Regions from separate parts of the Rossellomorea sp. ABR4_012 genome, predicted to be linked through region 2. Evidence: riboswitches for the same ligand, from Rfam matches in the RefSeq annotation. Region 2 holds a riboswitch; each other region holds the start of a gene.
The links. A riboswitch is a leader RNA that binds a small molecule or an ion and turns the genes downstream of it on or off. The one in region 2 is predicted to bind S-adenosylmethionine.
Positions count from the first base shown of each region.

Region 1: another riboswitch for S-adenosylmethionine. It lies ahead of ACXAFV_RS04205 (methionine ABC transporter ATP-binding protein); the one in region 2 lies ahead of ACXAFV_RS17140 (methionine biosynthesis PLP-dependent protein).
Region 3: another riboswitch for S-adenosylmethionine. It lies ahead of ACXAFV_RS20465 (YezD family protein); the one in region 2 lies ahead of ACXAFV_RS17140 (methionine biosynthesis PLP-dependent protein).
Region 4: another riboswitch for S-adenosylmethionine. It lies ahead of ACXAFV_RS15605 (homoserine dehydrogenase); the one in region 2 lies ahead of ACXAFV_RS17140 (methionine biosynthesis PLP-dependent protein).

Region 1 is NZ_JBSWVK010000001.1:844,905-853,064, forward strand. It holds gene ACXAFV_RS04170 (ABC transporter permease) at 53-808, opposite strand; gene ACXAFV_RS04175 (ABC transporter ATP-binding protein) at 792-1,580, opposite strand; gene ACXAFV_RS04180 (hypothetical protein) at 1,810-3,051, shown strand; gene ACXAFV_RS04185 (Glu/Leu/Phe/Val family dehydrogenase) at 3,239-4,618, shown strand; gene ACXAFV_RS04190 (YfhE family protein) at 4,748-4,903, shown strand; gene ACXAFV_RS04195 (DUF1659 domain-containing protein) at 5,252-5,470, shown strand; gene ACXAFV_RS04200 (DUF2922 domain-containing protein) at 5,510-5,728, shown strand; SAM riboswitch class I at 6,095-6,200, shown strand; gene ACXAFV_RS04205 (methionine ABC transporter ATP-binding protein) at 6,325-7,338, shown strand; gene ACXAFV_RS04210 (methionine ABC transporter permease) at 7,328-7,993, shown strand; gene ACXAFV_RS04215 (MetQ/NlpA family ABC transporter substrate-binding protein) at 8,015-8,160, shown strand, end outside.
Region 2 is NZ_JBSWVK010000004.1:208,287-216,446, reverse strand. It holds gene ACXAFV_RS17155 (NUDIX hydrolase) at 17-652, shown strand; gene ACXAFV_RS17150 (metal-dependent hydrolase) at 734-1,360, shown strand; T-box leader at 1,415-1,659, shown strand; gene ACXAFV_RS17145 (tryptophan--tRNA ligase) at 1,710-2,705, shown strand; SAM riboswitch class I at 2,834-2,936, shown strand; gene ACXAFV_RS17140 (methionine biosynthesis PLP-dependent protein) at 3,028-4,149, shown strand; gene metC (cystathionine beta-lyase) at 4,142-5,326, shown strand; gene ACXAFV_RS17130 (bifunctional homocysteine S-methyltransferase/methylenetetrahydrofolate reductase) at 5,356-7,206, shown strand; gene metH (methionine synthase) at 7,187-8,160, shown strand, end outside.
Region 3 is NZ_JBSWVK010000006.1:132,161-140,320, reverse strand. It holds gene ACXAFV_RS20475 (inorganic phosphate transporter) at 1-936, opposite strand, end outside; gene ACXAFV_RS20470 (phosphoadenylyl-sulfate reductase) at 994-1,692, opposite strand; gene ACXAFV_RS20465 (YezD family protein) at 1,801-1,953, opposite strand; SAM riboswitch class I at 2,040-2,149, opposite strand; gene ACXAFV_RS20460 (L-cystine transporter) at 2,312-3,694, opposite strand; gene ACXAFV_RS20455 (MoeB/ThiF family adenylyltransferase) at 3,837-4,856, opposite strand; gene ACXAFV_RS20450 (thiazole synthase) at 4,856-5,620, opposite strand; gene thiS (sulfur carrier protein ThiS) at 5,622-5,825, opposite strand; gene thiO (glycine oxidase ThiO) at 5,809-6,930, opposite strand; gene ACXAFV_RS20435 (thiamine phosphate synthase) at 6,914-7,540, opposite strand; gene ACXAFV_RS20430 (energy-coupling factor transporter transmembrane component T family protein) at 7,552-8,160, opposite strand, start outside.
Region 4 is NZ_JBSWVK010000003.1:509,391-517,550, forward strand. It holds gene ACXAFV_RS15590 (LysE/ArgO family amino acid transporter) at 209-811, opposite strand; gene ACXAFV_RS15595 (aminotransferase-like domain-containing protein) at 910-2,331, shown strand; gene ACXAFV_RS15600 (copper homeostasis protein CutC) at 2,745-3,434, shown strand; SAM riboswitch class I at 3,938-4,048, shown strand; gene ACXAFV_RS15605 (homoserine dehydrogenase) at 4,200-5,444, shown strand; gene ACXAFV_RS15610 (aspartate kinase) at 5,496-6,686, shown strand; partial or broken gene ACXAFV_RS15615 (VOC family protein) at 6,979-7,322, shown strand; gene ACXAFV_RS15620 (Rrf2 family transcriptional regulator) at 7,473-7,871, shown strand; gene ACXAFV_RS15625 (NAD(P)/FAD-dependent oxidoreductase) at 7,972-8,160, shown strand, end outside.

The DNA.
Region 1 (8,160 bases), on a different contig from region 2:
AATTTTATTATCAAAAACAAAAATCCACTACAGGCTAAGCTAAAATAGCTCCCTAAGACTCCAGCCCCCAACGCTTAATAACAGACTTCTCCACACGCTGGAAGATCAGCTGATCTACAATTGCACCGACAACACCAATGATGATCATCACCGCGATAACAAGACTCATGTCCCCAAAGTCTGATGCATAGCGGAGCGTGTAGCCGAGACCTGGTCCGGTACTCAATAGCTCGCCGGCCATGAGTGCTCTCCAGGCGAACGCCCAGGCGAGCCGTGAACCTGTCACCACATAAGGGATCGAAGCGGGGAAGATGACCCGTATGAATAAATCCAATCCTCTCGACCCCATTGTCTGTGCTGCTTTTAAAAACAGCGGCGATACATTCTTTATTCCCATTCGGATGTTCAGTGCCATTACGAATGTTCCACCCAGGATGACAACAAAGATAACGGATTTTTCATTTAATCCGAACCACATGATCGCCAGCGGTAGCCATACGATACTGGGTACACTTTGCAAGGCTAGTAAGACCGAACCAAGCGTGTCGTCTGCCGTTTTGGATTTAGCCAAAAGCACGCCGATGCTCGTTCCGATCAGCAGTGCAATGCCCAATCCGATCAGCAGCCGCTTGAAGCTTGCGACCAGGTCAATGATGAGGGTCTGATCCTTGATGCCGGTGAGTAGAGCGTCGAAAACAGAAGTGGGAGAAGGGAGCACAACTTCCGTCCACAATCCAAATCGGGAGCCCGCTTCCCAAAAACCGATGATAAGTGCAAAGAAGATGATTCGTTTAAGAGCTGTGTTCATAGGCCAATTCCTCACTAATGACTTTGTCGATTTCTTTCTTCAGGTAGCTCATGATATGCTCCTCGATTTTTACCATTTTTTCTTTATGAGCTCCTCTTGGACGGGGGATCTCCACTTTGATATCAGCAAGGATTGTACCTGGGCGGGTGCCCATTACGATGATCCGATCTGATAGTTTAATGGATTCCGAGATGCTGTGGGTGACGAAAAGAACGGTCTTCTTCGTTTCCATCCAGATCGTTTCAAGCTGGCCGTGAAGGCGGGAACGGGTTTGTTCATCGAGTGCGCCGAATGGTTCATCCATCAGAAGGACTTCCGGATCCATTGCCAGTGCCCGCGCGATCGCCACTCGTTGCTGCATGCCCCCTGAAAGTTCATGGGGATAATGTTCCTGATAGTTTCCAAGCTGCACCATATGTAGATACTTTGCAGCCTGCTGTCTCGCTTCGCTTTTTGACATTTCTTTTTTCAGGGGAAAGGTCACGTTATCGCGAACATTCAGCCATGGAAACAGGGCAGCCTGCTGAAATACCATACCGCGGTCTTTTCCGGGTTTCTTGATCGTATTTCCACCGACCGTGATCCCCCCGCTGGTTGACTTGGTTAGACCTGCAACAATTGAAAGTAATGTGGACTTTCCGCACCCTGATGGACCTAGGATAGAAACGAATTCCCCTTTATCAATCTCAAGGTTGATGTCTTTTAAAACATCCACGGGTTTACCGGTTTTATCACTATATTGTTTGTTAAGATGTTCGATTTGAATGAACAAATAATCACCTTTTCTTATTAATCATATTAATCTAATCGGAATTAATGAATTTAATTATAGTGTATTAGTAGGGATTGTCAAGGTTGCTAATTATTTATAAATCCTCATTTTTAAGGAATTTCGGAAATTAATTGTTATTGAGAAAAAAATGGATATAAATTTTAAAAAAATGAAATAAAATATGGCTGGATATCGTCTAATATAAAAAGGGAAAAAGTGGGGGAAATGGATGTTCAACAAAGGTAAATTAGTAGGTATAGCTTTGGGGCTCGTAGGATTGGTGCTTTTTTCTTTCCTGACGATGTACGTGCTTTCTCAGACAGAGAAAGGAAAGGCAGAAAAAGTATTTGCTTCGGCACAGGGGAGTTTGTCTTCCTTATATGAAACGATGCAACTCCATTTGAAAGATGCAGAGGAAGGCGGGTTGCTGACACTTTTGGATGAAACGGCTGTAGCGTCGGCCCAATTATCGCTGAATGATACGGAGAAACAACTCTCGAAATTGAATGGAGCAAATGAAGAAACAGTCAAACAAGAGTTAAATCCTAAAATGAAAGGAATTGAAGAATACAACGGTATTGTTCCCATCGCCAATCAGCTGCAAAGCAGAATTCATGATGCTGGTGAAAAAGTGAAGGATGATCCGCTCGATCCGGCTTTATCAAAGCAACTTACTTCTTTAAAAGAAGAGCTTGCTGAATTTACGAAGCAGGCAGCCACAATCGAAAATCCCTCTATCAGAGAGTTTTTTGCAAACAGATATAAACCGCAGATCGCACGTATAGAAGAGCAGGTAGCGGATTATCAAGAAGTGTCGAATCAAATCGCAGAACTCAAGACGAACGCTGAAAAATTTTCTCTCCCACAAGTGGAATTCGAACAAACGGTTTCACATCTATCAGAGAAAGTTGCAAAATTACCTTACAGCAACACAAACAAAAAGTTCCAGGAAGAATTACAACGAGCTTCGAAGGAATATGAAAAACAAAAACTGGCACTAGAAGAAAAGAAACGTGCAGAAGAAGAACGTCTTTCAAGAGAGAGGGAAAAAGCAGAGGAGGAGAAGGCTGAACAAGAAGCTTTTCCTATGAGGTTTACCGAGACATCTTCAAGCGGTCATGTAACAATCTATAGCCGGGAACCTTCTGGTGAACGCTTTAATGCAATTGATGAAATTGCCAGAAGGCATGGAGGAAGATACTATTACATTCCAAGCTCTGACGTAGCTGTAATTTTTGATAAAGAAAGAAAGGCTCTTGCTGGATTAAACTATGGATTTTCAACGAGCATAGATTTAAAAGTATTGTTCGTGGACTTATATGTTTATTACACGGGGACTTCCAAGGAAAAAGCTGCCGCACTTGTTGAACAGGTTATTGAATCAGGGGAGCCGATTGAAACAGGTGATGACAATGGAGAAGGTTCAAAGCTTTGGACAGAGGATGGAACATTGCTTTATGGTTTGTGGTAAATAAACGTACGTTAAATGAAAACTGCTGCCCATTTGAAAGGGAAAGCAGTTTTTTTTTTGGAAACCGAACCTGGTGATTTGAAAACATAGAAACACACATGATTTTCCGTTTTAAGCATAAAAAGATGGGGAACTTTATAACTAATACCAAATACTACTATTTTCTAATTTTAACAGGAGGGGAAACATGATCAGTCAAACGCGAGACATTGTTCAAAAATCATTGGATGCTTTACTGGAAGACCAGAATTTTCTGCCGGAAATGCAGGGGGAAGCGAGGGAGCAGGCTTTTACATCCCTGACAGCGATTTTGTCTACTCCGAATCATGTACATAAGTCTTTCTTGAGGGTGCCGCTTGAAAATGGGCGTGTCGACCGGATCCCTGCTTTCCGGGTGCAGCATAATAATGCGCTCGGACCTTATAAGGGCGGGATTCGATTTCATGAGATGGTGAATGAAGATGAAGTCGTCAATCTTGCTTCACTGATGACGTTGAAAAATGCTCTTCATGATGTTCCGTTCGGCGGCGGTAAAGGCGGAATCATCATCAATCCGCGTGATTACACCGACAAAGAGCTTAATGTGATTGCGAAAAAGTATGTCCAGTATTTCAGTGATGTGCTTGGTCCCGACAAGGATATACCTGCACCTGACATGGGTTCTGGCGAGCGGGAGATGGACTGGATGATGGCCGAGTATAAAAGCATTCACCCGGGTTACCCGTACAGAGGGAGTTTTACCGGAAAAAGCGTGATCAATGGAGGCTCTTTGGGACGCCGGGAAGCAACCGGTAAGGGTGTGTACTTTACCTTCCGATATATGATTTATGATTTTATTAAAAATCAGAAGAATCTGCTCACGAAAACGGATAATATTTTTGCCAAGACAGCCTTGAAATATGAAAACAAGCCATTGACCATTTCTGTTCAAGGGTTCGGGAATGTTGGTTCGGTGGCGGCTCTTGAAGCGTATCAATCCACTCATCTTCAGAACAAAGTGGTTGCGGTGAGTGACAGGAATGTGACGCTGCACAACTCGGATGGACTGGATATTCCTGCGCTTGTTGAATTCACGATGAGAAATAAGGGAGACCTTCCGACCACTGAAGAACAGTTGAAGGAGATTGATGTTAAGGCAGCGATATCGGACAGGGAGGATGTATTATACCTTGATGTGGATGTCCTGATTCTGGCTGCCTTAGAAGACCAGATCCATAAAGATAATATGGAAAAAATAAAGGCAGATATCCTTGTCGAAGGAGCGAATGCCCCTGTCACCACAGAAGCCGACAAATTCTTGAGTGACAAAGGTGTCATTATCGTGCCGGATATCCTGGCCAATGCCGGTGGTGTCATCGTGTCCTATTTCGAATGGCTTCAAGGACGTGAAACCCAATTCTACTCAGAAGACGAGGTGTTCAGGCTACTATATGAAAAAATGCAGGTAACGCTCGATACGGTCCTCCCGCAATTCTTCGGAGACCCATTTCCGCTCCGCCAAAACTGCTACATCCATTCCGTGACCAAACTGTCGACCATCCTGTACAGACAAGGGAAACTTTACTGAATTAACGCATCGAGGGACGGGCCTTTAGCGAGCTAAAGGCCCGTCCCTCTTCAATGTGTTTATACGAATTTCTTGTGGGTAAAGGATTTGTAGAAAGACATTAATAACTTTGAAAGGAGAGATTTCAGCATGGCAGAACGACATGCGAAGAAGCTTCCCTACAAAGGGATTAATACGGAAAGGAACAATGGATTAACGGATACGCAAGAGGTACTTTGGGCGAAAGAATTTAAGCGGGCGACGAAAGCTGGGTATCCGGATGAAGTGAAAAGTCATCGTGAATAGTGGAAATGATTGAAGAACCTCTGTGAACCGTATTTTATATGCGGTTTGCGGGGGTTTTTTGTTTGACTGCATTTTAGGCTTCATTCAAAAAGTGAAATTGAGCTAGCGATCAAAGGAAAAATCCCGGGTGCCAGATCCCTGGTGCCAGGCACAATCAGGCAATTTTGTTCCTGGCACAAAACGCCTTGATTGTACCAGGAACAACCACCACTTATTGTTCCTGGCACAACTCTTCTCCAAGTTCCCGCCTTCTGGAACCCAAAAAACATCAAATCAATATAATCCAAACCAAGGGTGTCCTTTTCCTCCCCCAATCCCTATATAAAAGGTGAAAGGAGGTGAGGCACAATGGCAACAGCGGATTTGAAAGGAACGAAGCTGAGATTTGCATTCAACGACGGGATGGATGAGAAAGGCAACCCGAAGTATAAGTACAAGTCGTACAGCTACATCAAAGGTTCAGCAACTGCAGATGAGATGCACAGTGCAGCTCAGTCGCTAGCAGGTCTTTCGGAGAAAAACTTATTCAACGTAGAAAAGATTCAAAACTTTGATATCAACGCATAATGATCACTGAAATTTTGATAGGAAGGAGGGGATTTCAAAATGGCAAAGGTACTTGAACTTCAATTTAAAACAGAAACAGGAAAGTCTGCGAAAATCAGCGTCAACGATCCGATCGACCCGATCGATACCATCCAGGTGAAAGCAGCTATGGACAACCTGATCGCAACCGGCGTATTCGGCAGCTCAGGCGGCGCTCTAGTAAGCGTAGATGGAGCACGAGTGGTTGAGCGTAATGTAACGGACTATGAAGTTTTATAATAAATGAATGAAGCCACCTCGAAATCCTATATCGAGGTGGGTTTTTCAAATTAAATAAACGATTGTTTAAACCACCAAAAGCTCAACGCAGCAAGGTTTTGAAGTGTTAATCAAACGTTTGTTTAAAAATAGAGGAATGCCTCAAAAGGGAGTTGAGGGAGGCTCACGGGTCACCCGCGGAAAGCGAAGTCTTCCACGGAAATCAAAAGCGGTGTTCAAAAGAGTAAACTACAAAAAACTTTTCCCCGTCCCTTAAACAAAGATAACGCTTACATATATAATCCGTTCAAATCCCTTATTGACTTTCCATATCAAACCATATAATATCTCCTATAAGATTAAAAACTCCGAAAATTAAATACTTTCAAATTATCAAGAGCGACTGAGGGATCAGGCCCTATGACGTCCGGCAACCTCCAATAAGGAACGGTGCCAATTCCTGCAGGATGGATTTCATTCTGAAAGATAAGTCGATGATACAAGAGCGATGCTTCTTTCAGTAATTGAAAGAGGCATTTTTTATTTGTTCAAAACATACTCACGTACTACTCTTGCCGAGACACGGCAATCAATGCAAAAGAAAAGGGGTGTTAAAGATGATCCAAATCAACAACCTTGTAAAAGAATACAAGACAAAAAAGCAAACAGTAATTGGTGTGGATAACGTCTCCGTCACCATACACAAAGGAGAAATCTTCGGCATCGTCGGTTACAGCGGGGCAGGGAAAAGCTCGCTCATCAGGTGCCTTAACTTACTGGAAAAGCCGACTTCGGGGGAAATCATCATCGATGGCCAGGACTTAATGAAGCTGTCTTCTAAAGAGCTGCGCTTCGCTCGCCAGAAAATCAGCATGATTTTTCAGCACTTTCACCTCATCAAAGCGAAGACGGTATATGAGAATCTTGCTTTTGCCTTAAAAGCAGCCAAGGTGCCAAATGCAAATATCAAGCCGCGGGTGACGGAACTTTTAGAAATGGTCGGGTTAAGCGATAAAGCCTATGCTTATCCAGCGCAGCTGAGCGGGGGACAGAAACAGAGGGTCGGAATCGCAAGGGCGCTCGCAAACAATCCATCTGTCCTGCTATGCGATGAAGCGACATCTGCTCTGGACCCCAGCACAACAAAGTCCATCCTCAAACTTTTAAAAGATATCAACAAACAGCTTGGACTGACTATCGTCCTTATCACGCACGAAATGGAAGTGGTAAAAGAAATCTGTGACAGGATGGCCGTCATGCAGGACGGGAGAATCGTGGAAGAAGGCGCGGTTTACGACCTCTTCGCCAACCCGAGACAGCCGCTTACCAAGCAGTTCATCGAAAACATACTGCAGTTCGAATTGCCTCCTCATTTACTGAAGAGCCGAACGGGCAAGCTGATCAAAATCCAGTTCAAGGGTTCGATTGCAGAGGAGAGTGTCGTGTCCGAAGTGTTCCAGAAATACAAGGTTCGCGGCAATATCCTGCACGGAAAAATCGAGTATATCCAGGAAACTCCCCTCGGGATTTTCATCATGGAACTGATCGGGGACGAGACTGAAACACAGGCAGCCATCCGCTACATAACTGCCAAAACACAAAGCCTGGAGGTGCTGGACCGTGCTGCCTGATTCATTGATTGCGATTTTACCAGAGTTGAATAAAGCTTTTCTTGAAACGGTGTATATGGTCGGAATTTCGTTGGCAATCGCGATATTGCTCGGCCTGCCGTTAGGGGTCCTGCTTTTTGTGACAGATAAGGGGTTGTTCCTGCAAAACGGATTCATCAAGAAAATCGTCGGCTTTGTCGTCAACATGGTCCGTTCGATTCCGTTCATCATTTTATTAGTGGCACTCTTGCCTCTTACAAAAATATTGACGGGAACGACGATCGGGCCGACCGCCGCATCCGTGTCGCTGTCTGTAGCGGGGGTTCCGTTTTTTGCAAGAATGGTGGAGACAGCCCTTCGTGAGATTGATAAGGGAGTGATCGAAGCCTCGGTATCGGTTGGGGCGAGTCCGTGGATGATCATCAAGGACGTCCTGCTGCCGGAAGCAAAGCCTGCAGTCATTCAGGCCATCACGATTACAACGATCAGCCTGGTCGCCTATTCCGCCATGGCGGGAATTGTTGGCGGAGGTGGTGTCGGTGACCTGGCAATCCGTTTCGGCTACTACCGCTATGACAATACCGTGATGATCACCACGGTCGTCGTCTTGATCTGCCTGGTGCAGCTCATCCAATATACGGGGGATATTTTTTCAAGATTAGTAGATAAACGATAAACAATTTAGGGGGAAGATTTCATGAAAAAGTGGATTTTACTTTTAGCAGCAGCATTAACAGTCAGCTTGCTTGCAGCCTGCGGCGGAGAAGAAGCGAGCTCGGGGGGCAAGAAAGAAATAACAATCGGTGCGACTTCCGGTCCATACAGTGATATGGTCACAAAAGC
Region 2 (8,160 bases):
AGAAGGAGACGGGTAAATGAACGAAGAAAAATTATCTATCTTTGATAGAGATTACAATAGATTAGGAGAGAGTACGAGATCTAAAGTCCATGAAAAAGGGTACTGGCATGAAACGTTCCACTGCTGGCTGGCTCATCATGATGAAAACAGAGGGGAAGACTATATTTATTTTCAAATGAGGAGTGATCGAAAGAAAGATTACCCCGGCCTTTTGGATATCACAGCTGCTGGCCATATTTTGTCACATGAATGGATTGAAGATGGTGTAAGGGAGATTCAAGAAGAATTGGGGCTGGACATTGGATTCAATGACCTCACTTTTGTTGGCGTCATTAAAGAAGAGTTGAAAGGCGGAGGTATTTTAGATCGTGAGCTAGCGAATGTATATTTATTTACAAAGCCAGTCACTTTTGAAAGTTTTACTCTTCAAGTGGATGAATTATCAGGAATCTTTCGTACGACTCTGCGAAACTTTGAACAGCTAATATTCAATGAAACAGCTGAAGTCAGTTCAGAAGGATTTACTATTAATGAACATTCAGAAAAGGAATACATCAAGAGAAACATTTCATTAAAGGATTTTGTAGCCCATCCAATTTCATATTTTCATGAAATTATATATAGAGTAAAAATGGAGCTTCTGGAAAAATAATTCAAGTTTCCCATGTTCATTTCACATTAAATCCTCTATCATAGTAAATTCAGTATTGTATATAGAATTAGGAGGAGAGTTGTGAACGGAACAGCACATATGGCAGCGGGGGCAGCTGCAGGATTTATCACAGCCAACTCAATGGGATCGGACCTGAGCACGACAGCCGTACTTGTGACAGTCGGTGGAATTTCCGGGTTGATGCCGGACATGGATATCGATGGCAAGCTCAGTAATAAGGTTACCTTTTCACCGAAGATGATTCGGGCCGTGGCTCAAGTAATTGGTTTTATGATGATGGTGTACAGTTTTCTGGAAGAGCAAGGAAGGAAACAATGGATAGGTATGGGGTACGGCATCGGTATCTTACTGCTTTCAACGGTGATTACCCAGAGAAGGATGCTGACCTTTACAGGAATCGGGGTGATTGCAGCTGGCTGGCATCTTAATGAAATATGGTTATGGCTGCTCGGAATTTACATAGTAATCGCTTCAATCGTTTCACATCGGAGTTATACCCATTCCCTGCTTGGATTGATTTTTTTCGGATTCATAGCAAAATACTTCGAATCTTCGCTGATGATTGAAGGTATTTTTGAAGCATGTATGCTAGGATATGTCAGTCACTTAGTCGGAGATATGAAATTCCTTCCTTTTAACAAAAGAGGAGTTAAATTATTTCTCCCTATAACTTCAAAAGAAATCTAAAAATACATTGACCAAATTTTTCTTCTGCTATAAAATATTGGAAACAAACAAATAACATGTGCAATGATGAAGAAAAGTAAGCTGTTGAAACACCTCAGAGAGCTGATGGCCGGTGAGAATCAGTGTGTGAAAATAGTTGAATGGGCTTCTGAGCATCCAGACTGAAAGTGAAAGTAGGTTTTGGCGGAAAGTCTCACCGATACAAGGGACAATGTATCGAGGAAGGATCCTCTGTACAGCTAAGTGCGTTCACGGCTGTGAACGAATGAAGGTGGCACCACGGGTTTCCCGTCCTTTTTTGGACTGGAAGCCCTTTTTGTGTTTAAAGAAAATGGGAGGAATGAAAGTGATGAAAAAGCAAGTATTAACAGGGATCAAACCCACAGGCAGGGTGCACCTGGGGAATTATATCGGTGCGATAAAACCAGCACTTGAACTGGCTGGAAACGAAACCTATCAGCCTGCTTATTTTGTAGCGGATTATCATGGACTTACGAAAATACACGACAATGAAGAAATGAACCAGCTCAGCCGGGGAATTGCAGCAACATGGTTAGCGTTGGGGCTCGATTCGGAAAAAGCAATCTTCTACAGGCAATCAGATGTTCCAGAGATTTTTGAATTAAGCTGGATTTTAGCATGTTTTTCTCCCAAAGGATTGATGAACCGGGCTCATGCCTATAAATCCATTGTCGAGGAAAATGGCCACACAGGAAGAGAAGCGGACACAGGCGTAAATATGGGGTTATATACGTATCCGATTTTGATGGCTGCGGATATTCTTCTTTTCAAAACCGAGATTGTCCCTGTCGGAAAGGATCAAATACAGCATGTTGAAATCGCAAGGGATATCGCTGAAAGTTTCAATCATACTTATGGCGAAACATTCACGATGCCTCAATATGCCATTGAAAAAAAAACCTCCGTGCTTCCTGGGTTGGATGGACGCAAGATGAGTAAAAGCTATAACAATACCATTCCGTTATTCGAGGAGCCGAAAAAGCTGCAAAAGTTGATCAATAAGATCAAGACGGACTCCACCCCGCCTGAGGCACCGAAAGATCCGAATGAATCCATCATTTTTTCGTTATATAAAGAGTTTGCAACAGAAGTTCAAACAGAAGAAATGAGAAATCGTTTCCTAGCCGGGATCGGATGGGGCGAAGCGAAGAAAGAGCTTTTTGAAGCCATGAATTCCCGGTTGGAAGAGCCGCGTGAACTGTATAATGAACTAATGGCATCCCCTGCCAAACTGAATGAAATTTTAATGGCAGGGGCGGAAAAAGCAAGAAAGAAAACCAGACCGTTTTTGGAAGAAGTGAAAATAAAAATCGGCATACGATAACCCAATAGAAAAGTTAATGTATTTTTAAAAGTATTCATAATTTTCATTGACATTTAATAAAGTATGATGTAAGTTATGGGAAAGTTATTTTAGTAAAGTGATCAATGATTTCTATATAACCAAATAGATTCTTATCAAGAGAGGTAGAGGGACTGGCCCTATGACACCTCAGCAACCAGCCTTGGCATGGTGCTAATTCCAGCAAGTTGAATTCAACTTGGACGATAAGAGGGAGAATGATCGATGAAACCTTCTTATTTCAATAAGAAGGTTTTTTCTTTTATACCCTTTTCGTGTAATAAAAAGAAGAGGAGAGACAAAATTGAAAAAACATATCGATACAATTCTCGTTCAATCAGGAAATCGTACGGATGTGGGGACAGGAGCCATAAGCCCTGCCATTCACTTGTCAACAGCTTATCAGCACAAGGGCATCGGTCAATCGACGGGATTTGATTATTCGCGGACTGGAAATCCAACAAGGTCCATTTTAGAAGAGACACTCGCTCTGTTAGAAGAGGGAAAAAGAGCTTTTGCCTTCAGTTCAGGAATGGCAGCTATTCAAGCAGTTCTTAGTTTATTCTCTTCGGGAGACGAATTGATAGTTTCACAGGATTTATATGGAGGCAGCTATCGATTATTCTCGCAGTATGAAAATCAATACGGTATCAGGTTTCATTTCGTGAATACTCATGAAGAAAGTCGCATTGTAGAAAAGATAAATGAAAATACCAGAGCGATATTCCTTGAAACGCCAACCAATCCATTAATGAATGAAACCAGTATTTCAACAGTCTCCTCCATCGCTAAGGATAACGAGTTATGGATGATCGTTGATAACACTTTTTACACACCAATCCTGCAAAAGCCAATTGCAGAAGGTGCTGATATAGTCGTTCACAGTGCTACAAAATATTTAGGCGGTCACAATGACGTGCTCGCCGGAGTGGTCATCGTCAGTAACGAAGTATTGGGAGAGAGGCTCTATACCATTCAGAATTCGATCGGTGCCGTACTTTCACCTTTTGATTGCTGGCTGTTACTCCGCGGCATGAAAACACTTAGCATACGTATGGCCCAGCACGAAAAAAATGCAATTGAAATTGCAGAGTATCTGACGAATCATGATTGCGTTACTGATGTCCTTTATACCGGCAGAGGCGGGATGCTGTCTTTTCGGATTTCAAAGGAGGAATGGGTCGGAACTTTTCTTGAGAATTTAGAGGTCATTACGTTTGCTGAAAGTCTTGGCGGTGTTGAGAGTTTTATTACGTATCCTGCAACCCAGACTCATGCAGATATTCCTGAATGTGAAAGGAATAAACTCGGCATATGTAATCGTCTTTTGCGATTTTCGGTCGGTATTGAAAATGTGGAAGATATCATTTCAGATTTGGAGAATGTTTTCAATCAATTAAAAGGAGAGGTGCTTATAGATGAGTAAAAAAACATACTCACAGCAAACTTCCCTGCTTCATTCTCACGGATACGATGCACAAACTGGAGCGGTTTCTACCCCCCTCTATCACGCCACCACTTTTCATCAGAGTGATTTTGACCGGTTTGGATCATATGATTACAGCCGGTCTGGAAACCCAACCAGGGAAGCATTGGAAGACACGATTGCAGAACTTGAAGGCGGTGTAAAAGGATTTGCGTTTTCTTCAGGCATGGCAGCCATTTCTACGAGTTTCCTGTTGCTTTCCCAGGGGGAACATGTTCTCATTTCGGAAGAAGTGTATGGGGGCACCTATCGATTAATCACAGAGGTATTGAACCGATTTGGTATTCAGTATTCTTTTGTGGACATGAGGGATCTTCATGAGGTGGCCCGTTCGATCAGACCAAATACAAAAGTGATTTACATTGAAACCCCTTCAAATCCATTACTGAACATTACAGATATTGAAGGGATCGTAAAATTGGCAAAAGCCAATGAGTGCCTGACTTTTCTCGATAATACATTCATGACCCCTCTTCTGCAAAAGCCTTTATCACTTGGCATAGATGTAGTTTTGCATAGTGCAACCAAGTTTCTTGCAGGTCACAGTGATGTACTTGCCGGACTCGCAGTGACCGGTAACGAGAGAATTGCCCAGAGGCTTTCCTTCTTGCAAAATTCATTTGGTGCTGTTTTGGGACCGCAAGACAGCTGGCTCTTGATAAGAGGCCTCAAAACATTGCATGTCCGACTTAAGCAGTCATCGGAAAGCGCCTCTAAGATTGCCCGCTTTCTTGAAACGAGAGATGAAGTGGAAGAAGTGTTCTACCCAGGACTGAGCTATCATAAAGGGCATGAAATCCATGTTCGGCAGGCAAAAGGACCTGGTGCTGTCTTATCCTTTCGCTTAAAAGGTGAAGAAGAAGTCAGGAAATTGACTAAGCAGGTAGATATTCCGGTGTTTGCAGTGAGCTTAGGTGCAGTTGAATCCATTCTTTCATACCCGGCAAAAATGTCTCATGCCTCCATGCCGGAAAAGGAAAGAGAAAGACGCGGAATCACAGACGGTCTGCTGAGGTTATCAGTAGGGTTGGAGAACGCTGATGAACTTATTCAGGACCTTGAACACGGTTTGAATGCACTTAAAGATGATCCAATAATAAAAGTCATCAATTTATAACAGGGTTATTATTGAAAAGGAGGGATCGTGTGAAACCGCTCATACAATCTTTGAAAGATAGGATATTGATAGCAGACGGAGCCATGGGGACTCTCTTGTATTCATACGGGGTGGATCGATGCTTTGAAGAGTTGAATCTTTCACACCCTGATGAAGTCATGAAGGTCCACAGAGATTATATTGAAGCAGGAGCAGATATCATTCAGACCAACACCTATGGAGCCAATTACGAAAAACTTTCACGTTACGGTTTGGAGGATTCTGTTAAAGACATCAATACAGCAGCCGCCAGACTTTCTAAAAAGGCGGCAGGGGACCACACCTATGTTGTAGGGACCATTGGTGGAATCAGAGCGATCAAGCAAAATATTTCCATTGAGGAAATCAAAAGAAGCTTCCGGGAACAGCTGTACTGTTTGCTTCTTGAAGGGGTTGATGGCATCCTCCTTGAAACGTACTATGACTTTGAGGAATTGACGACAGTCCTTAAAATTGCAAAGCGTGAAACAGATCTTCCCATCATTGCTCAGGTATCGCTGCATGAAGCGGGAGTTCTTCAAAATGGAATGAAGATAAAAGATGCTCTTCATCAGCTGGAATTGCTCGGTGCAGATGTTGTAGGGATAAATTGCAGGATGGGTCCCTATCATATGGTTTCTTCCCTAGAAGAAGTGCCGATTCCTAAGAGATCTTTTCTATCCGTTTATCCAAATGCAAGTCTGCCGAATTATGAAGAGGGAAGATTCTATTATTCTGCTGAGCCGGAGTATTTTGGGAATATCAGCAATGAACTCCGGGAACAAGGTGCCAGGATCATAGGGGGGTGCTGCGGGACGACACCTGAGCATATCCGGTCTGTCTCAAAGAAATTAAAAAGCAGGGTGCCTGTGACTGAAAAGAAAGTGAAGACAAAAAAATCAGTACAACTGTCATCTCAGCCTTTAAAAGAAAAGCTCCTGCATCATAGAGTAAAAGAAAAGAAGACGGTAATTGTCGAACTGGACCCGCCGAAGCACCTTGATACAGATTTGTTCTTTAAGGGTGCTCAAGCTTTAAAGGATGAGGAGATTGATGCATTGACCCTTGCAGATAACCCATTGGCATCTCCGCGAGTCAGTAATGATGCAATCGGGACCATGGTAAAGGAACGATATGATCTTACACCATTGGTTCATATCACTTGCCGTGACCGAAATTTGATTGGTCTTCAATCCCATTTAATGGGTCTTCACACCTTGGGGATCCATAATATATTAGCCATTACAGGTGATCCTGCAAAGATAGGGGATTTCCCGGGAGCAGCATCCGTTTACGATCTATCAAGTTTGGAACTGATTGAATTAATCAAACAAAATAATGAAGGAATATCATTTTCCGGCAAGTCACTCAGGCAAAAGACACAATTTTCTGTCGGTGCTGCTTTCAATCCTAATTTCAGACACTTGGAAGCGTCTGTGAAACGTCTCGAGAGAAAAATAAATGCGGGAGCCGATTACTTCATTTCTCAGCCGGTATTTGGAGTCGAAGAAATGTTCCAAATCTATGAAGCTACCAAGCATTTAGATACGCCGATTTTCATTGGGATCATGCCTTTATTGAGTTCGAGGAATGCAGAGTTCCTTCACCATGAAGTTCCCGGCATCAAGGTGCCTGAGGAAACAAGAAAGAGAATGAAGGATGCAGGCACAGACCCCGTCCATACAAGGGCAGTGGGAATGGAAATTGCAAAGGAACTGTTGGACACTGCACTTACGTTGTTTAATGGAATTTATCTGATTACTCCATTTGTACGTTATGATATGAGTATTGAATTGCTTCGTCATATGAAAGAAAAAGCCGCCATAGAAAAGGAGGTTCCTTATGGCCAGCACATTATTTGAAGAGCAGCTTAGAAAGAAGATACTCGTCCTCGACGGGGCTATGGGAACGATGCTTCAGGAAGCCGGTTTAACTCCGGAAGATTTCGGTGGTGAGGAATTGGACGGGTGTAACGAACACCTTGTCCTCACTTCTCCGGAAGTCATTTACAATATTCACAGGGAATATCTGCGGGCAGGAGCGGATGTGATTGAAACGAATACATTCGGGGGTACTCCCGTTGTACTGGATGAATATGAAATAGGTTCCAAAGCATATGAAATAAATAAAACAGCAGCTGAAATAGCAAGAAAAGCGGCAAATTCCCTCTCGACTGACGAGTGGCCTAGGTTTGTAGCAGGATCAATGGGGCCGACAACAAAAACGTTATCGGTAACCGGGGGAATCAGTTTCGATGAATTAATTGAGAATTACCGCATACAGGCTAAGGGACTTCTGGATGGCGGAGTCGATGTTCTTTTACTCGAGACAAGCCAGGATGCGATGAATGTGAAAGCAGCTAACCTGGGTATACAGGCAGCATACGAAGAAAGCGGAAGGGAAGTCCCTATTCTTTTATCTGGAACCATTGAACCGATGGGTACGACATTGGCAGGTCAAAATATAGAAGCTTTTTATTTGTCGCTGGAACATCTGAATCCTCTGGTGGTCGGATTGAACTGTGCGACAGGTCCTGAATTTATGAGGGACCATCTTAGGTCTCTATCAAATTTAGCGACGACTTATGTGAGCTGTTATCCAAACGCAGGCCTGCCTGATGAGGAAGGGAATTATAATGAAACTCCAGAATCGCTTAGCATAAAGATGAGGGGGTTTCTTGAGAAAGGCTGGCTGAACCTTGTGGGGGGATGCTGCGGGACCACTCCTGAGCACATTCGTGCTTTATCTCACTTGGCAAAAGAATTTCAGCCAAGGATACCGAACGAATCACATGCCCATGCCGTATCAGGCATCGA
Region 3 (8,160 bases), on a different contig from region 2:
CACGCTGACAGGTACGACAATTGAATACAAATCTGATTGAATCAGAAGCTTGATCATAAAATAGGACATACTGAGCGAAATAAGAGGTGATACCACCCAGATCTTGATGATTTTCGATACGATTTTCTTCTTCAGCATCACCTTTCCCCTTTTCGCAGCCCCGAGACCAATGATGGAGGATGACGTTACCTGAGTAAGCGGCATCGGCATTCCATATAGGGAGCTGATCATCACAAGAACAGCTCCTGTACTCGATATGACGATGCCTTCCATTTTTGTAAACTGAACAATTTTCTTTCCGTTGGTTTCAACTACCCTGCCCCCTAATAAAACGACACCGAGAGCTACGAAAAAGCCGCCCAGCCAAATGCCTTTCCCAACAGACAACATCCCTGCTCCAACAAGTGGTCCGACAGCATTGGCTACATTATTCATGCCTGCAGAAAAAGCTTCTAAGAACCCTGCTGCTACCAGCACAACACCCATCCACTTTTTCCTGAATAGATACCCTTTCTTCTCCAGCAGGTACAAGCTTTTTCCGGTCAACCAGGTGATAAGGAAGGCTGCCAGTGGCACAACAATCCAAAACATCATGATTACGAGCAGAGATTTTATAAATAGAACCTTATATGCGACACCCGCTCCAACAACTGCCCCGACCGTTACCTCACTGGTCGACAGCGGAATGCCCATCAGGTTGGCCAGAAACAGCGATAGAGTAGCAGAAAGCAGGATAATAACCACGATCTCAATAGTAAGGATGCCTGGCGGGATAATTCCTGAACTGATCGTTTTCACCACTTCCCCGCCTCCCAGCACAGCGCCGAGAAACACCCCGGCAGAGCATATCAATAAGGCTGTTCTCATGTTTTTCACCGCACCTGCACCATAAGCCACACCCATCGATGCAGCCGCTCCACTCGCACCGATGTTCATCGCAAAAAATAGACATACAAGAAGTGCAGTCACTTCAAGCAACGATCTTCCCCCTCCTTAATGAAGACCGCATTCTGTCTTACCTGAGCCTTTCCATCTGCCTGAGCGTAAGTCGTCCATGTTATAGGCAGGTGCCGTACAGTGGGAACACCCAATACTGGGATAGCCTTTATCATGGAGTGTGTTGTAAGGAAGTTGGTGTTTGTGGACATACCTCCACACTTCTTTCCACGTCCAATGGATGAGCGGGCAAATTTTTATCGATTTAAACTTTTCATCCTTATTAATGAAATTCACATTGCTCCTGCTTTCTGACTGTTCTCTCCGCAATCCTGAGATCCAGGCATGCCCTTCTGATAATGCTTCTTCCAGCGGAATGAGTTTTCTTAAGCGGCAGCATTGATTGGGATCGTTCTCCCACAATTTTTCACCATATTTCACAGCCTGTTCATCTAATGACAATGTTGATTTCTTGAACGTAATGATTAAGTCGGGATACCTGTTTCTGACTTTTTCAATCGTTTCGTACGTTTCTTCGAAATGTACGTCTGTATCCAGAAAGATAATTTTTGCCGAAGGTTTGACCTTGGAGATCAAATCAACCAGTACAATTCCCTCAATTCCGAAACTGCACGCATACACGATATCATCTCCGAAATGTTCATAAGACCACTGGAGAACATTCAAGGCACCTTTATAGGTTTCATCAACGCGGAAAGAAAAGTTTGGGTACTTCCAATTTTGATAGGTTAACAATATACAACCCCCTTTACTGAGCTGAAAAAAGAAAAAGAGACGTCAAACACAGAAAGGGATTCCCTCAGAGTGTTAAACGCCTCTAGTTTGTCTAGTCAGCATTTCAGTTTATTTAAGTCTAACCTTTTCATTTTTCTCCAGCTGTACAACTTTTCCATCCTGGACCACGACTGTAATCGACCCGTATTTCATCGTCTTTAACATCGACTTCACATTTTCAACAACTTCATCAAATGCTTCTTGATTGTCTTGATTTGCCACAAGATTCCCCCAAACTTCGTCTTATCCAGTCATAGTCTGAAAGAAAAAACAGCCTTCCATTCTGGAAGGCTGTTCAGGTATAGGTTACCTTATCTTCCAAAATGACTCCACATTTTGCTGGAATTAGCACCTTACTAGATAAAAGTAGGTTGCCGGGTTTCAATGGGCCAGGTCCCTCCACCGCTCTGGATAAGAAATATTTAATTTAATATTCTAAATAATATCACGTTTCCGAAAGATGTCAACCCGAGTTTTTCGATAAGATTTATAAACTTTAATAAAAGTTCAATAAATCTCATTTTCTTGATTTCACTTAATATATTATTCATTCAATTATTTAGTGGTATACAAATAGTGGTTACTCTTCTGCCACCTGCCCCTCATTATAAACTTCGGAAGCCAATTCTCCGGTCACTTTACTTGTAATCACGCCTGAAGTCATAGCCCCGCTGACATTAACTGCAGTCCTCCCCATGTCAATCAGCGGTTCTACAGATATCAAAAGACCGGCAAGTGCGATCGGCAGGTCCATCGCAGATAGCACGAGGATAGCGGCAAATGTGGCTCCTCCACCGACCCCTGCGACTCCAAAAGAGGAAATGGCAACGATCAGGATGAGCGTCAAAATGAAAGAAGGAGTCAATGGATTGATCCCCACAGTCGGCGCAATCATGACGGCAAGCATGGCAGGATATACTCCTGCACATCCATTTTGACCAATAGAAAGCCCGAATGATCCAGAAAAGTTAGCGATCCCTTCTGAAACGCCCAGCTTTCTCGTCTGGGTATGGATATTCAACGGGAGTGTTCCTGCACTGGACCTCGAAGTGAAAGCAAACGTTAAAACAGGTAATACTTTTCTCACATACGTTACAGGGTTTAATCCTGCAAGTGTCAACATAATGAGATGAATGACAAACATGATGAGCAAAGCAATATATGAAGCAACTACAAATTCACCAAGTTTGGTGATGGCATCGAAGTCACTTAAAGCGACCGTCTTTGCCATGATCGCCAACACGCCATATGGAGTAAGTCTCAATACCAATGTGACGATTCTCATAATGACCGAATAAACGGAATCCACCATTCTCTTAAAAAACGAAGCTGCTTCCGGATCTTTTCTTTGAGCTCCAAGATATGCTACCCCAATAAATGCAGCGAAGATGACGACAGCAATCGTTGATGTCGCACGCTGACCTGTAAAGTCATAGAACGGATTGGCCGGGAGCAGCTCGAGGATTTTTTGCGGATAGCTCTGGCCTTCCATGGCCGCTGCACGCTCTTCAAGCTGTGCCCCTCTCGCCGCTTCTGCATCACCTTGTTCAATCTGTATAGCTTCCAGATCAAATGCTGCGGTCGTCGCGATTCCTACAGCTGCTGCAACAGCCGTCGTTCCAACTAACAGGCCGAGTATCAACACAGAAATTTTGCCCAGATTGTGGGATTGTTTCAGTTTAGTAAAAGCAGAAATGATCGACACAAACACAAGCGGCATGACAATCATTTGCAGAAGCTTGATATAGCCGCTGCCGACGATATTATACCACTCGATCGACTGAAGTAGATTTTCATCACCGGGATCATACAACCACTGCAGGACAAAGCCAAATACGATGCCGAGACCAAGAGCTGTGAACACCCTCTTTGAAAAAGAAACCTTCCTTTTTTGCAAATAAATTAAAACACCAATAAGAACAATAAACATCAGAAGATTCAACAACACGACCCAAACATTCATCATAAAACCTCCTTTTTCCGGGTTGTAATGACTTGCTGGCCAAAGGCTTAATGTAGTTTATGATGCATATGAACAAGATATGATGGAAAAGGCCCGCCCCTCTAACGCGTTAATGCATCGAGGGACGGGCCTTCTTCATCATTCAGCTGAAATATCGATGATAGAGTGATTTTGCTTCCGTAATATCTTTTGTTCCATGGATGAGCGCACGGCCGTCCCGAAATAGGACAATCCGATGTTTTCCATTTTTACAGGCAATAAGGTATGGATTCTTCTCGACACGTTCCATATGATATTCCATCTGTTCTGCCATGCGATCAAGGTCCACGGCTCCCGGTCGTGCAGGACGGATCTGGACAGCATCCCTTCCGCATAACACCGCCGATTTAAGCTGGTTTTCATATTTAAGATAGGGGTAGCGGGGGTTCTCTCCGCAAGAAGGGCAGTTCGGCTTCTTCAGCGCCCGCACATTAACAGAGCTGTATTCATTTCTCCAGACATCAAATGATGTAAGGGTTTGACGGACTGCATTCAAATCTCCCGCCAATATTTTCAATGCTTCAGAGACTTGATAGGAGACCACCATTGATACAGCAGGTGAAATAATCCCTGATGTATCACACGTCATACTATGAGAAGGAATGGTTTCCATCATACAAGTCAGGCAAGGAGTCATACCCGGAATGAATGTATGGGTAATACCGTAGCTGCCTGCACATCCGCCATATATCCAGGGGATCTTTTTCTGAAAAGATACATCATTGATCATCAGTCTGGTATCAAAATTATCTGTGGCGTCAATGATGAGATCCGCGTCTTTAGCAAGTCTTATTATGTCATTAGGACCGACATCCATGATATGTGCTTCGATTTCAACTTCTGAATTGATTTCCTTCAAGTGTTTCTTTGCAGCTGCGGCTTTAGGCATCCTATTTGCTGCATCCTTCTCGGTATAAAGCTGCTGCCTTTGAAGATTGCTCCATTCCACGTAGTCACGGTCAGCAATCGTAATTTTACCGACTCCTGCCCTGACAAGTGCTTCCGCGTTTCCTGCACCAAGTGCTCCCGCCCCGACCACAAGAACATGCTTGGAAGAAATGCTTATCTGGCCAGTTTCTCCAATCGGGGCAAATAACTGTTGTCTGGAATACCGTTCATACATCAGCTGACGATACCCTCCATCGGACTGCTAGCTGAAGCATAAGCCTTCTTTCTGATCCTGCCTGCTTCAAACCCCATTCGCCCTGCTTCAACAGCAAGCTTCATCGCACCCGCCATTTTCACTGGGTCTCCTGCTGCGGATACTGCGGTGTTCAGAAGGACACCATCTGCACCGAGCTCCATAGCATATGCTGCGTCCGCAGGGGAACCGATGCCTGCATCCACAATCACAGGCACAGTTGACTGCTCTATGATGAATCGTAAATTGACTGGATTCATGATACCCTGCCCAGAGCCGATCGGAGAAGCTCCGGGCATGATTGAGTGAGCTCCCGCTTCTTCCAATCTTCTTGCAAGCACAACATCATCAGACGTGTATGGAAGAACCGTAAATCCTTCTTTTACTAGCTCTTCCGTCGCTTTTAATGTTTCGATGGGATCGGGCAGTAGTGTCTTCCCGCACCCGATGACCTCTACCTTGATCATGTCACACAATCCCGAAGCCCTTGCAAGTTTTGCATGTCTTACCGCTTCTTGTGCCGTTTTCGCACCCGCTGTGTTAGGAAGGAGTGAATACTTATCTAAATCCAGCCGTTCCAATAGGTTGGGCTGATTTTCTTCAAATATATTCATCCTTCTTACAGTAAACGTCAGAATTTCCGTTCCTGATTCCTCTACAGCTTTTTTCTGTGTGTCAAAATCAGGATATTTACCTGTTCCTAGTAATAAACGTGATTGAAACTCATATTTACCTATATTCAACATATCAACCGCCTCCTACGAAATGAACGAATTCAATAGAATCCAATTCTTTGATAGTCGTTGTGTCATATTTTTCTTTCTCTGTGATATCACCATTCACTTCGACAATGAGGATTCGATCACTTAAAGAAAAGTGATTCATCATGTCTGTGATTGTCGACAAAGTATCGGGGATTTCCACAAATTGACCGTTAATTCTTACTTTCACTATTCAACATCCTTTCATCCTTATCACCCAGTCTGAAGATGGGGTCGTTATCTTTTCTTTCGATTAATTCAGCCATCAAGATTCCTGTTAGAGGCGCGAGTAAAATTCCATTACGGTAATGACCCGAAGCGACCGATAGACCTTCACAGCCTGGAACTCTACCAATCAGGGGACGAGAACGTTCCGTTTTCGGCCTTACACCTGCCCAAGCTTTCTCCCAATGTCCAAATGCAAGGTACGGAAGAAGTGCAATGGCTTTATTCATTAATCTATTGATTCCCCCCACCGTAATCGATTCATCAAACGTATAAGGGTGTTCAGTGGCACCAACCAAAAGGCGATTTCCTGGTTTCGGAACAAGATAGCAACCATCTGTGAAAATTGTCCTTTTTATTTGCGGGCTATCCAGCACGACAGAGAAGCATTCTCCTTTGACTGGATATCCGCTGATAGCAACCCCTGCAGTATTCAATATCTCGCGGCTCCAGGCGCCGCCTGCGACAATGACTTCACTAGAGTTATAGGTTCCATTCTGTGTCCTGACCCCATTGCATTTGCCGTTATCGTGAAGGAAACCAAGCACCGGTGAGAATTCCTTTATTTCTGCACCGAGCCGCACTGCGGAACTCGCCAGTGCAAGTGTGAGCTTTCGTGCAGACACATTACCGTCTTTGTCCGCATAGATGCCCCCCATATTCCTTTTTGATAATCCGGGTTCAAGCCTTGACACTTCTTCTTCAGGAAGCCATTCTACATCTTTACTTACGGCTGTCAGCCTTCGTAAAGCCCTTTGTTCCGATTCAGTGAATGCAAGCTTGATCATCCCATTTTGATTGAATTCAACGTCTATTCCGCTTATTTCTCTTAATTCTTGCGAAAGAGCAGGGAACATATCCCGGCTTTTAATGGCAGCCCTCAACTGTTCTTCATCACCATCGAACTCAGTATGGACACCCAGCATCCCGGCTGCAGCCGAAGAAGCTTTTCCACCGATCTTGTCCTTTTCGAGTATCAATACCTTTTTCTTTCTTTTTACTAACTGATAAGCGATTGAACATCCGATCACCCCGGCTCCCACAATGATGACGTCATAATCTTTGTTCAAAATTCTCACCTCTATCAAGCTGTACTCGATATTCTTTTGCGGAGCTTACCGGATCCTTCGTAAGAAAAATCCCGGATAGGACGGCTATACCTGCAGCACCTGATGCTATGATATCCTGCACATTTCCTGGTTTGATGCCACCAATAGAAATGACAGGGACATTGACTGCATCCACAAGCTCCATTACTTTCCTCGTTCCCACCCCGGGCTTGCCAGCTTTGGAAGGTGTGATGAATATGTTTCCGTAAAAAAGATAATCCGCTCCTTCCTCCTGCAAGGAGACCCCTTCATCTATCGAGTGAATGGACGCTCCGATTTTCATTGAAGGAAATATCCTTTTAACCGCTGACACTCTTAAACTATGATGAGCAAGGTGCGCAGCTCCAGCACCGGCTGCAGCTGCAACATCCACCCTGTCATTGACGATTATCCTATCCGGAGGAAAGCCCCCTCTGACTAATTTCCTGAAAGCCATATCTATTTCGCGTGCTGTCCAACTCTTTTCCCTGATATGGAGAAAATCGATGAATGGCTTAATGGCCAGGGAAATACGGACCATTTCTTCTATTCCTTGTTGACCAGTTGTAACAGCATGAAGCTGTCTCTTCATTAAATCGCCTCCTATCCCTGATAACGTACATCCCCAACAGGGAAAATCGGATATGTACCCGAAGCATAGTAACTGATCATCACCATGGCGATGATCACGACTAAAAACAGTCCGTCTGATTTCGAAAAACCGATGTGATAAAAATATGTCCTCTTCCCGCTGCCGGAGAAACGTTTAGCCTCCATGGCAACAGCAATCCGATGCGCCCGCCTTATACTTTGTGCAAGAAGCGGGAGAGCGTAGGACCGGAAAGTGAAAAACAATCCGGCAACACCTTTTCTACGTTTTACCACCCGTACTTTCATCGCATTGCGGATGGTCACGAATTCTTCAGCAATAATCGGCAGCAGTCTGAACCCCGCCATAAAGCTGTATGCGTATTTAGGTTTCAGCTTCAGTTGCTGCATCATTGAATAGAACAGCTTGACCGGACGGGTGGAAAGCGTGAATAATAATCCCAGCAGGGCGAAAATAAAGGCCCTGAAACCTATGTGGATGCCTCGATAAAAGCTTTCTTCTGAAATCTGGATGAGTCCCCATTTCACCCATATGACATCTCCTTTTCCAAATAAAATCATCGAAGATGCCGTAGAGGTAAAAACAAGGATGAAAGGCAGCAA
Region 4 (8,160 bases), on a different contig from region 2:
ATCCTCGCCAGGCCGTAGAAGCAGTATTGGCGGTGTGAAGCCCTTTTCCTTCTCTATGGTGAAGCCTATAAATATCACCCTTTTTTTAAAAGAATGATCCAATTGAATATAGAAAAGCGTGTTTTGATCGATCTTTTTTCAAAACACGCTTTTTCTATTTGCTCTTTATCAAGGTTTATCAGCTTTATTTCAAGGCTGCAACAGTACTTTACGTTAATCCAATAAACAGATAAATCGCTGTTCCCCAGATAAACAGGGCTGAGCATTTGTTGAATATGTTCATTAAACTTCCAGTATTATCTATCCTTTTCACAACTGAACCCGCTATTGTTAATCCAAAGAACCAAATCCAAGATACTGTAATACACCCGATGGTAAAATAAGCTTGTTCCGTTCCGACATATTTTAATGCACTTGTCCCAATGACACCGACTGTATCTATGATGGCATGTGGATTTAATAAAGAAACTGATAAAGCGAAGATGATTTGTTGACGGATGGGTAATGCTTTGTTCGTTTCAGCCGTGATTGGTTCAGAACGCCAAATTGCATACCCCATGTAAAGTAAAAACAATATCCCGGTTATCATTAGGGTAAGTCGCAGCCATTCAAATTGTAAAACGATAACAGATAGTCCAAAGACAGCTAACAGGATTAAAAATGTATCACATAGTGCAGCCGTAACAGTTGCTGGAAGTGCCCGAAGAAGTTTTGGCTGCGTGGCTCCTTGTGAAAATACAAATACATTCTGTACCCCTAAAGGTAAAATAAGGCCGAACGCTATGATTACTCCATGAAGAATGGCTTCCATGTATTCAACTCCCTTTCAATTACTATCGTACTATGATACAACTAAAAGAAAACACCCAATTGGGTGGTTTTTTATCCACCCAATTTAGGAGGGGAGTTATGAATTGGCAACCAAATCGGCATTCACATTTGACCGTTCAAGACCAAATTGTAGATTGGATAAAATCTCGTATTGAACGAGGTGATTGGACTGTTGGTACAAAGATTCCAACACAGCGCCAACTTGCAACGGAATTTAATGTGAATAGAAGCACTGTGCAACTTGCACTTGATGAATTAAAGGCAGAGGGTTTGCTTGAATCAAAAATGGGATCAGGAGTATTTGTGGCTAATCATTCGTGGAATGTGCTGTTGAACAGTGCTCAACCGAATTGGCAGCGACACATTGAATCAAGTATCCACAAACCGAACTATCATACGATTCAACTCATCAATGAATATGAGCAAACAGATCATATCATACGACTTGGAACAGGTGAATTATCACCAGATTTACTCCCAACGCAACAAATTGAACAGTCGCTAAAAGAGATTTCACTCGAATCAAAGGCGATTGGTTATTCATCACCGCAAGGAAGCGAAAAGCTTAGAAGAGTTTTATGTGAGTATTTAAAAAAACGTGGTATTCAAACAGCACCAGAAAATATTTTAATTGTCTCAGGTGCACTTCAAGCACTTCAATTAATTGCGATTGGGTTATTAGAAGAAGGATCCATTGTCTTCCAAGAGCAACCTTCATATTTAAATTCTGTGCATCCCTTTCAATCCGCCGGAATGCTTATGATTTCAGTTTTACGTGATGCACAATTAACAGACAATCTGCGGACACTCAAAAGAAAAAGGCAATCTATATTTTACTGTGTACCAACATTACACAATCCGACAGGGCATAATTGGTCGATTGAAGAAAAGAAAAGCCTATACAATGCGTGCAAAAAGTTACAAATCCCGATTATTGAAGATGATGTGTATCACGAACTTTTATTTGAATCATCTTCCCCTGCCATAAAGTCATTTGATGCATTAGGGCAAGTGCTTTATATTGGCAGTGTATCCAAAACGCTGAGTCCTGGTTTACGGATTGGTTGGGTTGTTGCGCCTTCACCTGTTATTAGGCGATTAGCGGATATTAAAATGCAAACAGATTATGGTTCAAGTGCCTTCTCTCAAGAAATCGTCGCACACTGGCTCTCATCAGGCTTATATGAAAAGCATCTGAATAAACTTCGTGAACAATTGAAAAGAAGGGCTGGATTTATAGAAGAAATACTAGAACAGCAATTTCAACAAATCGCTACGTGGAAAAAGTCTGAGGGTGGTTTCTATATATGGATCAGGTTTCATGAACCTATTGTAAATAAGGCTTTATTTCTAAATTTACTTAAACAAAATATTTTGATCAACCCAGGTTATATTTATAATTCAAGCGATTTACATCATATTCGTCTTTCTTATGCTTATGCTTCATTGGAAGAATTAAAAGAAGGATTGTCTATTTTACTAGAACTAACCCGGCATTAGTTCGCTGTGATTGCTGCAGAAGATTGCCTACATGCGGACATTCCTACGACTAAGACAGCGGATAAGATCGTTACGGCGAACATGTTCCTTCTCTTCATTGTTAAAGCTGCAATCTTTTGTTAAATATGCAGTACTTGAATTATTTTAACATATCCAGATATATCCTTCTAATGGAACCGAAACGCGGGGAAGGATATTGTGATTTCTTTATATATATGAAAGTATTTAGTCGTTAAAAAGGAACAGGAAGATGCAGTGATGATGGATGTGTTGACTTGGGCGCACAGCTGGACAGGGGCTGCTCTCCTAAGTGTAGATTTAATCAATGCGTGATTAATATGGTACACTTTTATTAAAATCTCTCAACTGTATATAGAAAGAGAAGGAAGCAGCATATAAGAAAGGTTGATACGATGTTCATAGAATTTATTGCGACAACATTAGAAGATGCTATATTAATTGAACAATCTGGGGCCGATCGGATTGAGCTAGTATCCGCAATAACAGAGGGCGGCTTAACACCAAGTCACTCCTTAATCGAAGCCGTAGTTAACCGTGTAAGCATTCCGGTCAATGTGATGGTAAGGCCGCATAGCCAATCATTTTGTTACTCTTATGACGACTTTTTGATCATGAAAAATGATATTAAAATAATCCGTTCATTAGGTGCAAATGGTGTTGTACTAGGAGTGTTGAATGAGAAACATGAAGTTAACCAACACATGCTTGAAGAGTTATTGATGGAATGCAATGGTTTAGAGGTTACATTTCACCGGGCAATTGATTGTACAGTCAATCCTGTTCAAGCGGCTAAAACATTAGCCCAATACAAAGAAATAACAACGATTTTAACTTCTGGAGGAAATGTTGAATTTTCCAGCCGCCTGCAAACCATTCAGCAAATGAAAACAGCATGTGGGCATATTTCTATTTTGGTTGGAAGTGGATTAAATGCAAGCAATATTTGTACTGTTCATTCAACAGTAAATACAGGATATTATCATTTTGGTACAGCTGTGCGAAAAAATCATAGTCTCATCGAAGGAATTCATCTAGAAAAAGCGAAAGAAATGGTTCAACTATTAAAAGGTCAACAAGAATAATGGTAATAATAATACGAAAAGCAGCACAAGAAGAGTAGAAGGGGACGGTTCCCACTCTACTTTTACAAAAAAATGAACCTCATCATCAAAAAACTTCACTGGACTGCCGGTTTCAGCGTATAAAGTAGGATAAGAGCAGTCCCTTAGTTAACCCAATTCCCCCACTAATGAAAATACAATCCACTTTCCGCATTTACGTTCCACTTTTGGAATATACGATCCACTTTCCATATTTACATGCCACTCTTGGAAAATACAATCCACTTTCCCCGTTTATCAACCAACTTGTCGAAAAATCGTTAGCTAAGGGCTCAGGGGGACAATGAGATTAATAAACTCCTGGATAGGGTTCAAACTAAAGTAAACCGATAGGAAATAAAGCTGTCTGTAACAATCGAATGAATTTTTTTAAAATACTAAAAATAGTATTGACGAGGGAATGAATCCACTTTATAATCCAATTCATACTCAAATAGCAAGTAATACCAAATCAAACATTATATCTCTTATCAAGAGCGGCGGAGGGATAGGCCCGATGAAGCCCGGCAACCTACAGGATCAGACTGTAAAGGTGCCAATTCCTACAGATCCCATACGGATCTGGAAGATAAGGGGAGGAGCATGTTCATTTAGCCCTCTTCTTAAAAGAAGAGGGCTTTTCTGTATACTCTTTTCTTTTCCGCTCTTATCCCTCAAGTGGATCTTCAACTGGAATGAATCAATTCTTATGTATAATGTGAAAATTCGACAATAGGAGGCTGAATGATGTCAACGATTAATGTGGCAATTCTGGGGTTTGGAACAGTAGGGCAAGGAGTCTGTGAAGCAATCGATACTCATCAGGACAGATTGAAGGAAGTACTGGGTAGAGAGGTGAAGGTAAGGGCGATCCTAATCAAAGATCCCGTAAAAGAGAGGAACATTGAATCATCCATCAACGTCACAACAGAGTTCCAAGACATCTTGGATATCCCCGACCTGCACGTGATCTTTGAAGCAATCGTGGGGGAAGAGCCGAGCTATACGTATTTAACCGAAGCCATTGAGAAGGGAATTCATATCGTCACGGCCAATAAAGCGATGTTTGCTAAACATGGTCCTGAGCTATTAGAGCAGGCAAAAAGGAACGGGGTATCGGTCGGATTTGAAGCGACGACAGCCGGAGGAATCCCTGTGATCGGCAGTATCAGGCAGCTTCTGAAGGTGAATGAGATCAGACAAATTCAAGGGATTCTGAATGGGACGTCCAATTTCATCTTATCTCAAATGAGAAAAAGTGGTCTTGCCTTTGATACAGCCTTAAAAATTGCTCAGGACAAGGGTTACGCGGAAGCCGATCCTACAAATGACATCGAAGGCCATGATGCGTTCTATAAATTGCTCATTTTAAGTCAAACAGCTTTTGGCAGACAGCCCGATTGGAAGGATATTCGACGTAAGGGGATATCCCACCTGACTGCAGAGTGGCTCCAGGCAGCGGAATCCTTTCGATTACGGTTCAAGCATGCAGGTTCTCTCAGGCGGGATTCAGTAGACCATATCGAAGGTGAAGTAGAGCCAATCCTTGTTCATGACACCCATCCTTTTTACGGTGTGGAGGATGTAGAGAATGCTATATCCCTCAAGGGTAGTCTTGTAGGAAGAATCACCCTGCTTGGCCCAGGCGCTGGGAAATTGCCTACAGGAAGCGCCATGGTAGAGGATTTTCTGTCGTTGATCGAGAGGAAGTACACGGCCTCTGCCGAAAGCATAGCAAGGACCGGGGAGGTTCTTGTTGAGAGCAGACACCAATGGGTTATGAGGATCTGTGATGATGATGATCAAGACTGGATCTCATCTTTCACTTTAAAGGATCGCATTCAGCTTGGCGATTACTTGTACGTATTTATTGAAGGCAGGAAAGAGACACTGGAATCGCTTCTTCGGACGCATGATCAAATTCAAGCTGTGTCTATTCTGGATGAAATTCCATTGGAAAATGAAGTGAAGACTGGGGCGGCAGTTTTTTAGAAGTAATCTTTATTAAATATGGTCTGATAGAAAGTAGGGGTATCATTGAGTATGATTGTTCAAAAGTTTGGTGGAACCTCTGTTGGTTCTACAGATCGAATCAAGCGTATGGTCTTTCATGTCATGAAGGAAAGGGAAAAAGGCCATGATGTTATCGCAGTGGTATCAGCAATGAATAAAACGACGGATACACTCGTAAGATTGGCAGGGGACCTTTCTGTAAAGCCAAGTAAGAGAGAAATGGATATGCTCTTAAGTACCGGTGAGCAAGTGACGATCTCCCTCTTGACAATGGCCCTGCAGCAAAAGGGGCTGGAAGCCGTATCCCTGACAGGCAGACAGGCGGGAATCCAAACGGACGGAGTATATGGGAATGCCAAGATTACCTCGATCGATACGGATCGGATAACATCGGAGTTATCAAAAGGACGAATCGTCGTAGTTGCCGGTTTTCAAGGGATCACGGATAAAGGAGAAGTGACAACATTAGGCAGGGGCGGTTCGGATACGACTGCAGCTGCACTTGCTGCCGCTTTAAAAGCGGATAGGTGTGATATTTATACGGATGTAGATGGGGTGTATACGTCGGATCCGCGAATCGTTCCCCGGGCAGCAAAAATTGACACCCTCTCCTATGATGATATGCTGCGTTTAGCTACAATGGGAGCTGGTGTGCTGCACCCTAGAGCGATTAAACATGCGAAGGAACATCATGTGCCGCTTGTGGTTTGTTCCAGTTTGAATGAGGGGCGGGGAACCGTCATTAGTGAAAGGTCACAGAGAAATGCGCCTATTGTCGGGATCGCCTATCAGAAAGATATTTCTGTTCTGACAATCAGTGTCTGTCAGGGAGGAGAGTCACTGATTCTTTATGACCTCGATTACCATCATGTTGAGACAGAAATCATTAAATACAAGGAAAACCTTATCCTCATAGTTAAAAATCAGGATGTTCAAGAAGTAAAAAGAATCGTAGGACAATATAATCAAGCCTGCTCTTATATAGAAGAGAGAGAAGATCTATCAAAGGTGACCGTGATAGGACGCATCAACTCAACACATGAGGTAAAAGAGAAGGTTAGAAACGTTTTTTATGACTACCATATTGCGAAGGAGTCCATATGGGAATCCTCGGTAGGATTAAGTGTACTGGTTGATAGGTGTGATGTAGAAAAGGCTGCCAGGGTCCTCCATATGCATTTTGGTTTGGATTATGTAGAATCAAGGAGAGCTGTTTTGTAAACGGAACGGGAGGGGAAGCATTCTGTCTCTCACCACATGTCAATTAAAGAAAGTGTATAGGGCAGGGCCCTATACACTTTTTCACATAAGGATTGATTAAAACAGGCGTACCGATTGGAACGAGTTCCGCTAACTAAGCTTCCTTTTTGTTGGAATTTTCTTGTATAGACAGCCCGAAATTGAAATAATTGGTTTTAAGTTAAAGGGCGGGTCGGTTGAAGAAGGAATATGTCTTTATTTCTTGAATTTCTTATTTAACCGAAAAATTAGATAGGGGAGCGGGTTTAGTAGGATGATAAAAGGTTTCGGAGGAATATTTTGGAGGACAAAAAACCTGGAAGCGGTAAAGAAATGGTACAGTGAAGTGTTGAAGATATGGAAGATTGGAATGGGACCATTATTCAACCACAATCAGGGAATGAGACTATTTTTTCCTTCTTTTCTGAAGATGATCCATCATTCCCCACAGAACAGCAAGTGATGCTGCATTTCCAAGTTTATCATATGGACGAGACGATTGAGCATTTTGAGCGGATTGGTGTACCTCTTGTGAAGGAAAAAGAGGTTAGTGAATTTGGGGCGTTTGTACGGATAAAAGATCCTGAAGGCAGATTGATTGAGCTTTGGGAGAAATAATTGGAGGCGATAGCTGAGGACAGGAAATTGGTTTTCAGCTATTTTTTCAATCCTTTGATCGGCTGCGTTTTTTTTGGAAGCAGCAGTCTTGACAGATAAATATATTTAAGGATATTGTAGATATAATAAGTCTATAATGGAGGTGTTAATATGAAATTTTCAAAAGCGACTAATTATGCTTTACACACCATGCTTTCTCTCGTTACTGCTTCTTCGACTGAACCAATAGGTGTTCAGCAACTAGCAGAATCCCAAGGCGTTTCAACAACTTATCTATCGAAAATTTTAACTAAGCTCGTAAAAGCAGGAATGATTGAATCAATTTCTGGAGCTAATGGAGGTTATCGATTATCTCGCCTAAAAGATGATATTTCATTTTTAGATATCATTCACGCTATTGAAGGTACAGCTTCCTTATTTGAATGTGATTTTGTCCATGGGGATGAATGCTTAATTCAAGCTGAAATGAAAGAAGCAGAAGATAAGATGAAACAGTATTTAAAAGAAGTTAACTTAGTGGAAATAGCTCAAAAGCAAATGGGAGTTTAAAGTAAGCCATTTTTTATAGTTTTTTTACTGTAAAGATGGTTATTTTTCGTTTAATCGCAGATATAATAAGTCTATAATATCTATTAAGGCGGTGCTGTTTATGATTTATGAATGTGCAATTATTGGTGGAGGCCCTGCAGGGTTGAATGCAGCCCTTGTACTGGGGAGAGCAAGACGAAGTGTTGCATTGATTGATAATAATCAGCCTAGAAATGCTGTGACACATGCCTCTCACGGTTTTATTACAAGAGACGGTACAACACCGAGCGAATTCCGACGTATTGCTTAT